Regions from separate parts of the Pseudocolwellia antarctica genome, predicted to be linked through region 1. Evidence: predicted binding sites of a transcription regulator. Region 1 holds the regulator's gene; each other region holds the start of a gene.
The links. The regulator sigma-54, encoded in region 1, starts transcription at its own class of promoters, with help from an activator protein. The targets are predictions, from matches to a motif close to GTTGGCACGNNNNTNGNNT.
Positions count from the first base shown of each region.

Region 2: flgF (flagellar basal-body rod protein FlgF) is a predicted target of sigma-54. The motif match lies at 1,249-1,267, and genes of this name have one in related genera.
Region 3: fliE (flagellar hook-basal body complex protein FliE) is a predicted target of sigma-54. The motif match lies at 1,418-1,436, and genes of this name have one in related genera.
Region 4: ACPUVN_RS11735 (choice-of-anchor A family protein) is a predicted target of sigma-54. The motif match lies at 1,887-1,905, and genes of this name have one in related genera.

Region 1 covers NZ_CP187926.1:4,264,173-4,267,430, reverse strand. The annotation lists gene lptA (lipopolysaccharide transport periplasmic protein LptA) at 1-350, shown strand, start outside; gene lptB (LPS export ABC transporter ATP-binding protein) at 354-1,085, shown strand; gene ACPUVN_RS18475 (RNA polymerase factor sigma-54) at 1,140-2,651, shown strand; gene hpf (ribosome hibernation promoting factor) at 2,685-2,972, shown strand; gene ptsN (PTS IIA-like nitrogen regulatory protein PtsN) at 3,006-3,258, shown strand, end outside.
Region 2 covers NZ_CP187926.1:119,398-122,655, forward strand. The annotation lists gene ACPUVN_RS00520 (efflux RND transporter permease subunit) at 1-1,071, shown strand, start outside; gene flgF (flagellar basal-body rod protein FlgF) at 1,302-2,045, shown strand; gene flgG (flagellar basal-body rod protein FlgG) at 2,065-2,853, shown strand; gene flgH (flagellar basal body L-ring protein FlgH) at 2,923-3,258, shown strand, end outside.
Region 3 covers NZ_CP187926.1:138,683-141,940, forward strand. The annotation lists gene ACPUVN_RS00605 (sigma-54-dependent transcriptional regulator) at 1-1,173, shown strand, start outside; gene fliE (flagellar hook-basal body complex protein FliE) at 1,488-1,832, shown strand; gene fliF (flagellar basal-body MS-ring/collar protein FliF) at 1,881-3,258, shown strand, end outside.
Region 4 covers NZ_CP187926.1:2,710,643-2,713,900, forward strand. The annotation lists gene ACPUVN_RS11725 (Crp/Fnr family transcriptional regulator) at 1-99, opposite strand, end outside; gene ACPUVN_RS11730 (aldo/keto reductase) at 864-1,685, shown strand; gene ACPUVN_RS11735 (choice-of-anchor A family protein) at 1,962-2,990, shown strand; gene prsT (XrtA/PEP-CTERM system TPR-repeat protein PrsT) at 3,072-3,258, shown strand, end outside.

The DNA of each region.
Region 1 (3,258 bases):
TTAAGGCTGACTTAGTACAAGTGATCACCGATGTTGATACAGGTGAAAAAACCTATATAGCTAAAGGAAAGCCAGCAACGTTTGAGCAAACATTAGACGATGGCAAGCCGATTAACTTACAAGCCAACGAAATTAGATACGAACCTTCTTTAAATACTGTGGTTATTTCAGGTAATGCATTATTACAACAAGACGGTAGTGAAGTAAGTGGTAGCAAAATTACTTATAACGCAGAAACAGAATATGTGAATGCTGAAAGTAATGAGAATGACAAAGTGAAAACAGTTATTCAGCCAAAAACTAAAACCAAAATAAACACAGACAAACCACTCGTTGAGGATATTCAATAAAGCATGGCTACCTCTACTCTAATTGCAAAAGGTTTGGCTAAATCATACAAAAGCCGTAAAGTTGTAAAAAATGTTGGCTTAACCGTTAACGCGGGTCAAATTGTTGGCTTACTCGGCCCAAATGGCGCAGGTAAAACAACCTCTTTTTACATGATTGTAGGTCTTGTACCTAACGATGAAGGCTCTATTGTTCTTAATGATGAAGATGTCACCTTATTACCTATGCATGAACGTGCTAGAAAAGGTATTGGTTACCTTCCTCAAGAAGCTTCAATTTTCAGAAAACTTAGCGTTTATGACAACATCATGGCCATTTTACAAACGCAAAAAGCTTTAAACCAAGTTGAACGCGAAGCAAAGTTAGAGCACTTACTAGAAGAGTTTAATATAGGCCACATAAAAGACAATTTAGGTATGAGTTTATCGGGTGGTGAGCGTCGCAGAGTAGAAATTGCACGAGCATTAGCCGCAGACCCTAAGTTTATATTATTAGATGAACCTTTTGCGGGTGTCGACCCTATCTCTGTAGGTGATATTAAAAAGATTATTCTACACTTAAAAGAACGAGGCATCGGCATACTCATAACAGACCATAATGTTCGTGAAACACTTGATGTATGTGAACATGCCTATATTGTAAGTCATGGTGAATTAATCGCAGAAGGTAATGCTGATGAGATACTTTCAAATCAACATGTAAGAGATGTATACCTTGGCGAACAATTTACGCTATAGTTATCAATAAGTATCAATAATGTTTATATGATTAATAGGATAAATAATACGTAGATGCGCCCTTCTTTACAACTCCGTATAGGACAACATCTAACGATGACACCTCAGTTGCAACAAGCAATAAAGTTGCTGCAACTATCAACGTTAGATTTACAACAGGAAATTCAAGAAGCTTTGGAGAATAACCCGTTGCTTGAAGTTGATGAGAGTTCCCCTAACTCTCAGGATAGTTCCGTTAATAATTTAGAAGATGCATTCTCTGCAAACGCAAAAGCGGATACAGATAAAGGCAGCACTGACGGTTCAGAAGACTCTACTCCCTCTATTGATGAAATATCAACGACTGAAGCGATGAGCAATACCGACATCCCCGAAGAACTTAATATAGATACCACATGGGATGAAAGCTACAGCGCAGGTATTTCTAATACAGGTAGTATTAGCTCTCCTTCTGAAGATTATACCTATCAAGGTGAAACCAAAGATTCTCTACAAGATCATCTTTTGTGGCAAATGGAACTAACTCCTTTTAGTGATACCGATAAAACCATCGCCATAGCCATTATTGAAGCTATTGATGAGTCAGGATACCTAACGGTTTCTTGTGAAGACATTCTCGATTGTGTTGGTATTGAAGATCTTGAATTAGACGAAGTTCAAGCCGTACTAAAACGTATTAATGTTTTTGATCCTGTAGGTGTAGGTGCACGTTCTGTTGCTGATTGTTTACTGATACAACTTAATCAATTTGATACCGCTACACCTTGGCTTAAAGAAAGTAAACAAGTTGTAAAAGAGCATATAGATTTATTAGGTAATAGAGATTACCGTCAATTAATGCGTAAAACGCGTTTAAAAGAAGATCAACTACGCGAAGTATTACGCTTAATTCAATCATTAGATCCTCGTCCTGGCGACAGTGTTGTTAAAAGTGATGAACAATACGTGATCCCTGATGTTTCCGTTGAAAAGAAAAATGGTCGCTGGGTAGTAGAATTAAACCCAGACACAGCACCTAAGCTTTCTGTAAATCAACAGTATGCATCGATGAGCCGCTCAATGAAGTCATCAAACGATACACAATATATACGTTCTAACTTGCAAGAAGCTAAATGGTTTATTAAAAGTTTAGAAAGTAGGAACGATACATTATTAAAAGTGTCAAATTGTATAGTGCAGCGTCAACAGGGCTTTTTTGAACATGGTCCTGAATCCATGAGACCTATGGTTTTAAATGACATTGCTGAAGCAGTAGATATGCATGAATCAACAATTTCTCGCGTAACTACTCAAAAGTACATGCATACCCCAAGAGGGATTTTTGAACTTAAATACTTTTTCTCAAGCCATGTAAGCACTGATAATGGTGGTGACTGTTCTTCTACAGCAATAAGAGAGCTTATTAAGAAACTTGTTGCCGCAGAAATTCCAGCAAAACCATTAAGTGATAACAAAATGGCAGAAATCCTTGCTGAGCAAGGTATCAAAGTCGCGCGTCGTACTGTCGCGAAATATAGAGAGTCATTATCAATACCGCCGTCGAATCAACGTAAGAGCTTAATATAATTTTCCAATATGACTAAAAGAGGACGTTAACTTATGCAAATAAACCTAACAGGCCACCATGTAGATATCACTAACTCTTTACGCGAATATGTTAATACGAAATTTTTAAGGCTAGAACGACATATTGATCAAATTAATAATGTATATGTAGTATTAACAGTTGAGAAAATAAACCAAATTGCTGAAGCAACTGTTCATTTAAAAGGTACAGAAGTTCATGCAACGGCAGACAATCAAGATATGTACGCTTCAATCGATGCTTTAATTGAAAAGTTAGATCGTCAAATTTTGAAGTACAAAGGCAAAACCGCAACCCATTAACTCAGTAGAATAAAGTAGGCTTTAGAAGTAATTATGACTTTGCAAGATATCTTATTACCAGATTGCACATGTTGTGCAATTTCTGGTTCTAGCAAGAAACGAATTTTAGACCAAATTTGCACCATAGCCTCCGACAAAATTTCTGAGCATAGTCCGTACGAGTTATTAGAAAGTTTAGTGTCTAGAGAAAAACTAGGCTCTACAGGAATTGGCAATGGCATTGCAATCCCTCATGGGCGACTGGCAAATGCTAAGTCTGTGGTTGCTGTTGTCGTAACTACTGAAA
Region 2 (3,258 bases), 370 kb from region 1:
CGTTTAGCAACCGATGCCATAACAGGATTCTTAAAGAAAGATTCACGCTATACCGACTTAAGTGATGACGATGATAAAGGTCGCTTCGGCTTACAACTTACCTTAAATAACGATGCGATTAACCGTTTAGGCGTATCGCCAACCGACGTACAACGTTCAGTAAAAATGTTGGTTGATGGTGAAATTGTTAGTTATGTGCAAAACGAAGGCGATCGAATTGCATTACGTGTTAAATCAACGGCTGCAGCGTTAAACGAATTTGACAATATAGATGCGTTATTGCAACTTACCGTGCCTACAAGTTCAGGTACAAACATTGAATTAAGAGACTTAGTTCATGTTGAAACCATGCAAGTTAAAAGCAACTTAAAGCATTACAACTTTAAACGCACTATCACCATAGAATCAGATATTGATAAAGAGCTTATCGATACCGTTGAAGCTAACGAATTGATTGTTGATTTTTGGGCGGGTGTTGCAGAAGAATACCCTAATGTTTCATTAGACTTTACTGGCGAGCTTGATGACATTCAAGAAAGCTTAGATGCACTGGGCTTATTATTTCTTTTTGGTATTGGCTTAATGTATTTAATCTTAAGTACACAGTTCCAAAGTTACTTTCAGCCTTTAATGATTTTATTAACGGTTCCGCTGGCACTTGTGGGCGTTATTTTAGGATTGTTAGTATCAAGAGATCCTTTAAGTTTGTTTACCATGTACGGCGTTGTTGCACTAGCAGGTATAGCAGTTAACTCATCTATTGTTTTAATTTCTACAGCGAATGAAAATATCATCAAAGGCATGACATTAACTCACTCAACCTTTTATGCAGCTAGACGACGCATGTTACCTATTTTAATTACAACGTTAACTACCGTGGCTGGTTTATTCTCTTTAGCTGCGGGCTTAGGTGGGCACTCACTAATGTGGTCACCTGTTGCTACTTCTATAGTTTGGGGATTATTGTTTTCTTCAACATTAACCATGTTTGCTATACCGGCTTTATATCAGCTAGTCATGCGAGGTTCATATAATAAATCTCAAATGGCTAAAGGACATGAAGTGTCATAATTAAATAAAATCTCTCCTGAAGTGGAAAACGTTATATTTTAACCTCTTTTTCACTTCAGATGAGTGTTTAATCCTCTCATTTATTATATAAAAATCATCTATTAGTAACCTCATCTTAGTAAAACACCTTCCATCCTTGTTCTTTTATTCATCACTTTTTATCCAGTGCCTGTTTTTTATGGCACTCTAATTGCATTTCTAATATCAGATTTAATTGATAGAGATTCGTTATGGATAAAATGCTTTATATCGCCATGAGTGGGGCGAAACAAAATATGAACGCTCTGGCTGTGAATGCAAACAACCTGGCGAATGCTAAAACCACAGGCTTTAAGGCCGATCTAGCGCAAGCAAGATCAATGCAAGCTTTCGGTGAAGGTATGCCTTCTCGTGTTTTTTCTATGACTGAAATAGCCAGCCAAAACTTTGACAGTGGGGCTTTACAATCAACAGGTCGAGATTTAGATATTGCTGTTGAAGGTTCAGGTTGGATAGCGGTTCAAACAAAAGATGGTTCAGAAGCTTACACACGCGGCGGTCATTTACGTTTAACTGAAACAGGTGCATTAGAAACCTCAGACGGGGAGTTAGTGATCGGCGATTCAGGTCCTATTTTTCTTCCTTTACCTGTAACAAATATTCAAATAAGCCGTGATGGAACCATCATGGTTCAGCCTGAAGGCGCACCTGTTACAACACAAGAAGAGGTGGCACGTATTAAGTTAGTTAATCCTAACAACCGTGCGATTGAAAAAGGTACCGATGGTTTGTTCAGAAGAACAGATGGTCAGATTGAAGCAGCTGATGTAAACGTAAATGTTATGAGCGGCATGCTTGAATCAAGCAACGTAAACCCTATTGGGGAAATGACAGAGATGATCGCATTACAAAGACAATTTGAAATGCAATTGAAACTAATGAAAACCGCTGAAGAAGTAGATTCTAGTGCATCTTCTTTATTACGCGCTTTCTAAATGAATTTTGAGGTGATTTATGAATCCAGCATTATGGATCAGTAAAACTGGCTTAGACGCACAAACCAAAGAAATTGCGGTTATATCTAACAACTTAGCTAACGCAAGTACTGTTGGTTTTAAAAAGAGCCGAGCGGTTTTTGAAGACTTGTTGTATCAAACAATCAATCAGCCAGGTGGTAAATCAGCGCAAGATACTGAATTACCTTCAGGCTTAATGTTAGGTGCGGGTACTAAAGTCGTTGCTACACAAAAAATACATACCCAAGGCGATATGTTAAACACCGATAACGCATTAGATCTAATGATCCAAGGCGAAGGTTTTTTCGAAATATTAATGCCAGATGGTAGCTCAGGCTATACCCGTAACGGGCAATTTACCATGGATGATGAAGGTAACATCGTAACGCCAGGCGCAGGTTATTTAATGCAGCCACAAATTACGATCCCTGATGATTCATTATCTATTACCGTTTCACAAGATGGTGAAGTATCAGTAACCCTTCAAGGTGAACCTGAACCAACCGTTGTAGGACAAATTAATACCGTTAACTTTATTAACCCAACAGGGTTAGAGCCTATCGGACAAAACTTGTTTGTTGAAACCGCAGTAAGTGGTGACCCTCAACAAGGTGTTCCAGGTTTAGAAGGTTTCGGCATGATAGTACAAGGTGCGTTAGAAACGTCGAACGTTAATACCACCGAAGAGCTTGTTAACTTAATTGAAAGCCAACGTGTATATGAAATGAACTCAAAAGTTATTTCAGCCGTTGATGAAATGCTTAGTTATATCAATCAACAATTATAAGTTTTTCATATTTTACAGAGCACACATTTACCGTGCTCACATTTATTTAAAGTAAGAGAGGAGAGGGCCATGAAATATTTAATGTTAATGAGTGTTTTACTTATTCAACTATCGGGTTGTGCAAGTATAGAACAGGCAAAAATATTACCGAATGATCCTGATTTCGCTCCAATCTTACCTGAAATGGAAGAAGAGCCGGTTATTCCTACAGGGTCTTTATTTAAAGAAAACTACGTAAACAATATTTACTCAGACTCTAAAGCTCATCGTGTTGGCGACATTATTTCTGTTTTACTAAGTGAAAATACACAAGCACAAAAAAATGCTAAAACAGAATTGAGTAAAGATAATTCTTCATCTCTTGGTTCTGTTCTCGGGTTAGGCGGAGCACCAATAACATTGGGT
Region 3 (3,258 bases), 380 kb from region 1:
GACGGTATGTCTGGCTTAACATTATTAAAAAGCATTAAAAACAATTTACCGCAAATGCCTGTATTGATTATGACGGCATACGGCACTATCGATGATGCGGTTCAAGCAATGAAAGATGGTGCGAGTAATTATATGGCTAAGCCATTCTCGCCTGAAGTATTGCTCAATATGGTTAATCAATATGTTCCTCTTGAAGTGACTAACCCATTTGAACCTGTAGTTGCTGATGCTAAAAGTATCGAATTACTGTCACTTGCTAAAAAAGTGGCAGCGACAGACGCTTCAGTGATGGTTTTAGGTCCAAGTGGTTCAGGTAAAGAAGTTCTTGCTCAATATGTTCATTACAATTCAGAACGTAGTGAAAACCCTTTTGTAGCGATTAACTGTGCGGCTATTCCTGAAAACATGTTAGAAGCAACGTTATTTGGTTATGAAAAAGGAGCTTTCACAGGTGCTATTCAAGCATCTCCTGGTAAGTTCGAGCAAGCGCAAGGCGGTACTATACTGTTAGACGAAATTACCGAAATGGACTTAAGCTTACAAGCTAAAATATTACGTGTATTGCAAGAGCGAGAAGTTGAACGTTTAGGTGGTCGTAAAACCATTAAGTTAGACGTAAGAGTGATTGCCACAAGTAACCGCGATTTAAAACAAGCTGTTGGCGAGGGTGTATTCAGAGAAGATTTATATTATCGACTCAATGTATTTCCACTGACTTGGAAAGCTCTTGCAGAAAGACGAGATGATATTTTACCTTTAGCTAAACATTTGGTTGAACGCATTGCACAAAAAGGTTCAGATGTAATTCCTGAATTTACCGCTGCAGCGCGTAGTAAATTAATTGCTTACGATTGGCCTGGAAATGTAAGAGAGCTAGACAACGTATTACAAAGAGCATTAATTTTACATAGTGATAATGTGATTGATGCGTCGGATCTATTAATTGAGCAGTTTGAAACAACTACTTTACCAACAGCAAATGAAATGCATGTGGTTTCTGATGATAAGTTAGGTAGCGAGCTAAAAATTCAAGAACATCAAATTATTTTAGATACCTTAAATGCATGTCAAGGTAGCCGTAAAAATGTTGCAGAACGTTTAGGTATTAGCCCAAGAACATTACGTTATAAAATTGCAAAAATGCGCGATTCAGGTATTCAAATACCTGCATAATATTACAAGCATTTAGATAACTGAGTGCTTAATATTTTATGTTGATATCTATATTAAGATATCAGATTAAACATCAGATTAAGATAAGAGCATTAGCAAGGTTATCAACTCAGTTCAAAATCCATAAACCCAGTATCTATATGCTGGGTTTTTTATTGCATACTATCTAATTTCCTCGAAATAATATTTTCTTTAATTTATTGAAAATAAAGCACTTATTATAAATGTAAATTTATATTTCTACCTTGGCATTATGATTGCTTTATCCCTAGTATCAGAATAAACATCAAGAAATTGACACAAGCGAGAATACTATGGATATCAAATCAAATTCTTTATTTGCACAAATGCAAAGTATGTCTTTAGAGGCAATGAACCATAATACGCAAGCTATTACATCAGACAACGCAATTCCGTCTGTAAACAAGTCAAGTAGCAGTAGTTTTGGTGATTTATTAAAAGATGCCGTAAATTCAGTAAACGATATTCAGCAAACCGCAGGCGCTGAACGAACTGCTTTTGAAATGGGAGATCCTAACGTAACACTTGCACAAACAATGATCTCAGCATCAAAAGCCAGTATAGGGTTCGAAGCTACCGTTCAAGTACGTAATAAATTTGTAGAAGCCTACAAAGAAATCATGAATATGCCTGTTTAGGCATTTCCCTTTATTCATATCCTTATTCGAAATTGGCGGAGAAATTAAGTGGCTGATACAGTTGATAACACAGGAATGATTCTAGCTGACGATAACTCAGATAGCATTTCAGAAGAGCAAAAGTCAGGCTTTGCATCAGCACTTGGTAACGTTGATGTACTAAGACAACTTACGCTAATCATGGCATTGGCTATTTGTTTAGTTATCGCGATCTTTGTGATCATGTGGGCAAATCAAGCTGAATACCGCGTAATTGCTAAGCTTCCAACGCAACAACTTATCACAACAATGGATTACCTTGATGCGAATAAAGTTGATTACATTCAAGAAAACAATTCTATTTCAGTACCTACTGATGATTACCAAGATGTTAAATTACTATTGGCTCGTGAAGGCTTAACGAACGAGAAAGTAGAAGGTAATGAAATTATTATGGAAGATATGGGCTTTGGTGTAAGCCAACGTCTTGAAAGCGAACGTCTTAAACATTCACGCGAGCAACAACTTGCAAGAACGATTGAAGAGCTACAATCCATTGTTCGCGCTAAAGTGTTACTGGCTATCCCTAAAGATAATATTTTTGCTAAACGTGTTAAATCTCCATCTGCAACCGTAGTACTTACCTTACAAAAAGGTCGTCAATTACCTGAAGAGAAAGTAGATGCCGTTGTCGATATTATTGCCTCAGCCGTACAAGGTTTAACCCCTAATAAAGTAACGGTTACCGACCAAAACGGTCGCTTACTAAACTCAGGTTCACAAAGTTCGCTTTCATCTCGCTCACGTAAAGAGTTTGAAATAGAGCAGAAACGTGAATCTGAATACATGAACAAAATAGATTCAATTCTTATTCCTGTTGTAGGTTTAGGTAATTACACAGCGCAAGTTGATGTAACCATGGACTTTACGAATACAGAAGAAACACAACGTCGTTATAACTCTGACTTACCTGCACTACGTAGTGAAATGAAAGTAGAAGATAAAACTATTGGCGGTATGTTAGGTGGTATTCCTGGTGCGTTATCAAACCAACCACCGTTAGAGTCGGACATTCCAGAAAATGCGACGGGCGGTTCACAAGCTAAATCAATGCCGAGCCGTAATCACTTAGAATCTACTAAAAACTATGAATTAGACGAAGCCATTAGCCACACTAAACAACAAACGGGTGTTATTCGTCGCATAAGTGTTTCAGTTGCACTAGACTATTTATCAACAACAGCTCCAGCTGCACCAAATGCTGATGGTGAAGAAGGTACCACTCCCGCTATTACGTATGCACCAAGAAGCGAGTCAGAAATAGCTAATATTCGTCGTTTATTACAAGGTAGCGTAGGTTTTGACTTACAACGTGGCGATGTTTTAGAAGTGCTTACATTACCGTTTTCACGCGCAGACATTATTGCTGAAGTTGCCGTACCTATGT
Region 4 (3,258 bases), 1.6 Mb from region 1:
TAATTCATCAGCTTTCAATTCTTTAAACAGAACATACTCACGGGTATGAGTCCCCTTACCAGATAAGTCGGTTGGGTGAGTAATTAATGTACGGGGCATTAAACCCTCTCCTATAAGTATTATTATTTTAGAGTTTAGATTAAATATCTGAGAAGTGATATTATAATTTAAATGGTATATTGATAGAACATTATATACAATTAGCAATGTACTTTGTCAAATACCCATTTAGATGTGCATATAATATACAAAGATATATATGCATTAATATCAAGAAAGTTAGTACATATTTTAAAGTAAATATTAAAGCTCAAAGTGATAAATAAACGGCAAGCCTCAATCAAAAATATAATGATTAGCAGGTCGATATATAGATAAACGTAAGTCATCTAGCCTATGTATATAAAATAGTCTAAGTACTTATATAAAAAGAAGTAAAGTATCAGAGATTTAAAACAATGATAAACGAATATTTTTGACTTATCGCATTAACAAAAAAATAGCTTTCATTAATAATAATACACAGAGTATATTTGCAATATATTAAGAACTAAGAAAGCTACTCATCGTAAAATAAATTATTTTTGAACCAAGCATTTTTTTAAAAAACTAAGATGCAGTAACGTTATTTACTCGTTAATGAAATTACAAAGTGACTTTCAAGGTCCAAATAGATCGTGCCCTCGTAATGATAAAGGGTATTTTACTGATGATATTCAATCTAACACCTTTATTTGGTTAAAGAGATAAAATAATAAGTCGACGAGTAAAACCATACACCTACTATTTTTAGGTAATACAGAAGACTTATTAAAAATAACTTTAGCTTAAACGTTAACTAAATATGAATGAGTAATTAACTAATGACACAAAAATATATCACCATGCTTGATGGTAAAAAAATCCCACAAATTGGTTTAGGCGTATGGCAAGCAACAAACGATGAAACTGAAAGAGCGGTTACTACAGCTTTCGAAGCGGGTTACCGTTCAATCGATACGGCAACCGTTTATGAAAATGAAAAAGGTGTAGGTGCAGCGATTAAAAGCAGCGCATTAAACAGAAAAGATATGTTTATTACTACCAAGCTTTGGAACCCTGAACATAATAATGTTAGAGGGGCTTTAAACAAAAGCCTTGAATTACTTGAGCTTGATTATGTAGATTCTTATTTGATTCATTGGCCAGCACCAACACAAAACTTATATGTTTCTGCTTGGAAAGAACTTATTAGAGCGCAGGAAGATGGCTTAATAAGAAGTATTGGCGTAAGTAATTTTTTACCTGAGCATATGGAACGCATCATTAAAGAAACAGGTGTAAAGCCAGCTATCAACCAAATTGAATTACATCCCCTGCTTTCACAAAAAGAAATAACACAGTGGTGTACAAAGCAAGGCATAAAAGTGCAAGCTTGGAGTCCTCTTGCACAAGGTGGTGACGGTATATTCGATCATAAAAACATGATCAAAATAGCGAATCAATACGGCAAGAGCCCTGCACAAATTGTATTACGCTGGCATATACAAAATAACATTATTGCTATTCCTAAATCAGTAACACCTTCAAGAATTATCGAAAACTTCAATGTCTTTGATTTTGAGCTGACAATTGATGATTTAAATATTATTGATAAGCTTAATCAAAATAAACGTTTAGGTCCGCACCCATTAGAATTTGAGTAAATTCTATATTGTACTAAGATTAATATAGAGCCTTTAGTAAGGTGAATTGTCAAAATTTATCTTACTAATAGTTTCATACTTAACCTCTTTATAAACCAGAAAAGTAATCTAAAAGGCAAAATAGTGTCAACAATACTGACATGTGACAGTTTTATGAAACCTTTCATATTATAACTTATTGATAAGTAATACCGTTGTTCTATTGGCCCATTTTTTGCTATAATCCCTCTTATATATTGTATATTCTTTAAACTTTAAAAAATTAAGTGATGACTAATGACTAAGCTTGCAGTAATTTTTTCTTCTTTATGTTTAACATTTGCGTCTTTCGTAAATGCTAGCTCCTTTGTATTAAACGACTATAACCTAATAGCTATTGGCGATGTAAACTCTAGTAGCTTACATGTACATGGTAATGCTTTTATTGGCGGAGATCTTAATGCAGGTAATGCTGAGATCGGCAGTAGATTAAACAATACTGTTGCGCTTGAGCTTGCAGGTGATTTAGACAGAAACCTTAAAATTCTTGGTAGTAATAATACTGCCGAAGTATCTGGCACTGTTACCACAGACCAAAATGGTAGACCAAGTGTTAACGGTAATACTATTGAAAGTGCAGCATCTGTAACTCAAAATACAAACTTGTCAGCTAAGGCAGCGAGTATTGAAGCAGAAATTAACGCTGTATCTAACGATTATAAAAACTTAACGACTACTGGTGAAGTGCTAGTAAAAGGACAAAATCAAGGTGGTAATAATTCAATTACTATCGACAGTCAAAATATAGATGCAAATGGTTTTGCTGTTTTTGAATTAGGTACTGTAACCGCATCGGGTAAAAACTCTTATTTAGTTGATAATCAAAATAAAGATTTAGAAGTTATTTATAACTTGTCTGATGACAGCATAGACGATTTAAGTGCCATCATTATTAACGTTCCAGGTACTACAATTGATTTTAATAACAACAAAATTTCAGCTAATTCATTTTTAAGTTCAGAAGAAGGTCGTTCTAAAGTTGTTTGGAACTTCTATGAAGCAACAACTATTACACTTAGTTCAAACTTCTACGGTAACATTTTAGCTCCATTAGCAGTGCTTACATCAAATAGTGATATTGATGGTTCTGTTGCGGTATATGGCCTTAGCCAACAACATAGCGGTCAAATACATTTACCAAATGCTGACCTAACAGCTTCAACAGTTAGTGGCCCTGACCCTGTTACTGTGCCTGAGCCTTCTACATTAATTTTACTAGCTGGTGCATTGTTCTTTATTCTGCGTAAAAAAATACAACTTGCTTAGTTGTTAATAGTTAACTAATACTTATTACGGAGCACTTGTTGCTCCGTTTTTATTTGACTTTATTTCCCAAGGTTGTCTTTAATGAAATTAGGCTTATTACACTCCGTATTATTTTTCTTATCGTTTACTGCTGTTGCCAATAATAACTCAACTTATGAAGATGCATTAAATAGTTATAATGCTTCAGATTACGATGCTTCAATGATCCATTTAAAGAATGCATTGAAAGCACAGCCCGAACACTTACCTTCAATCGTATTATTTGCAG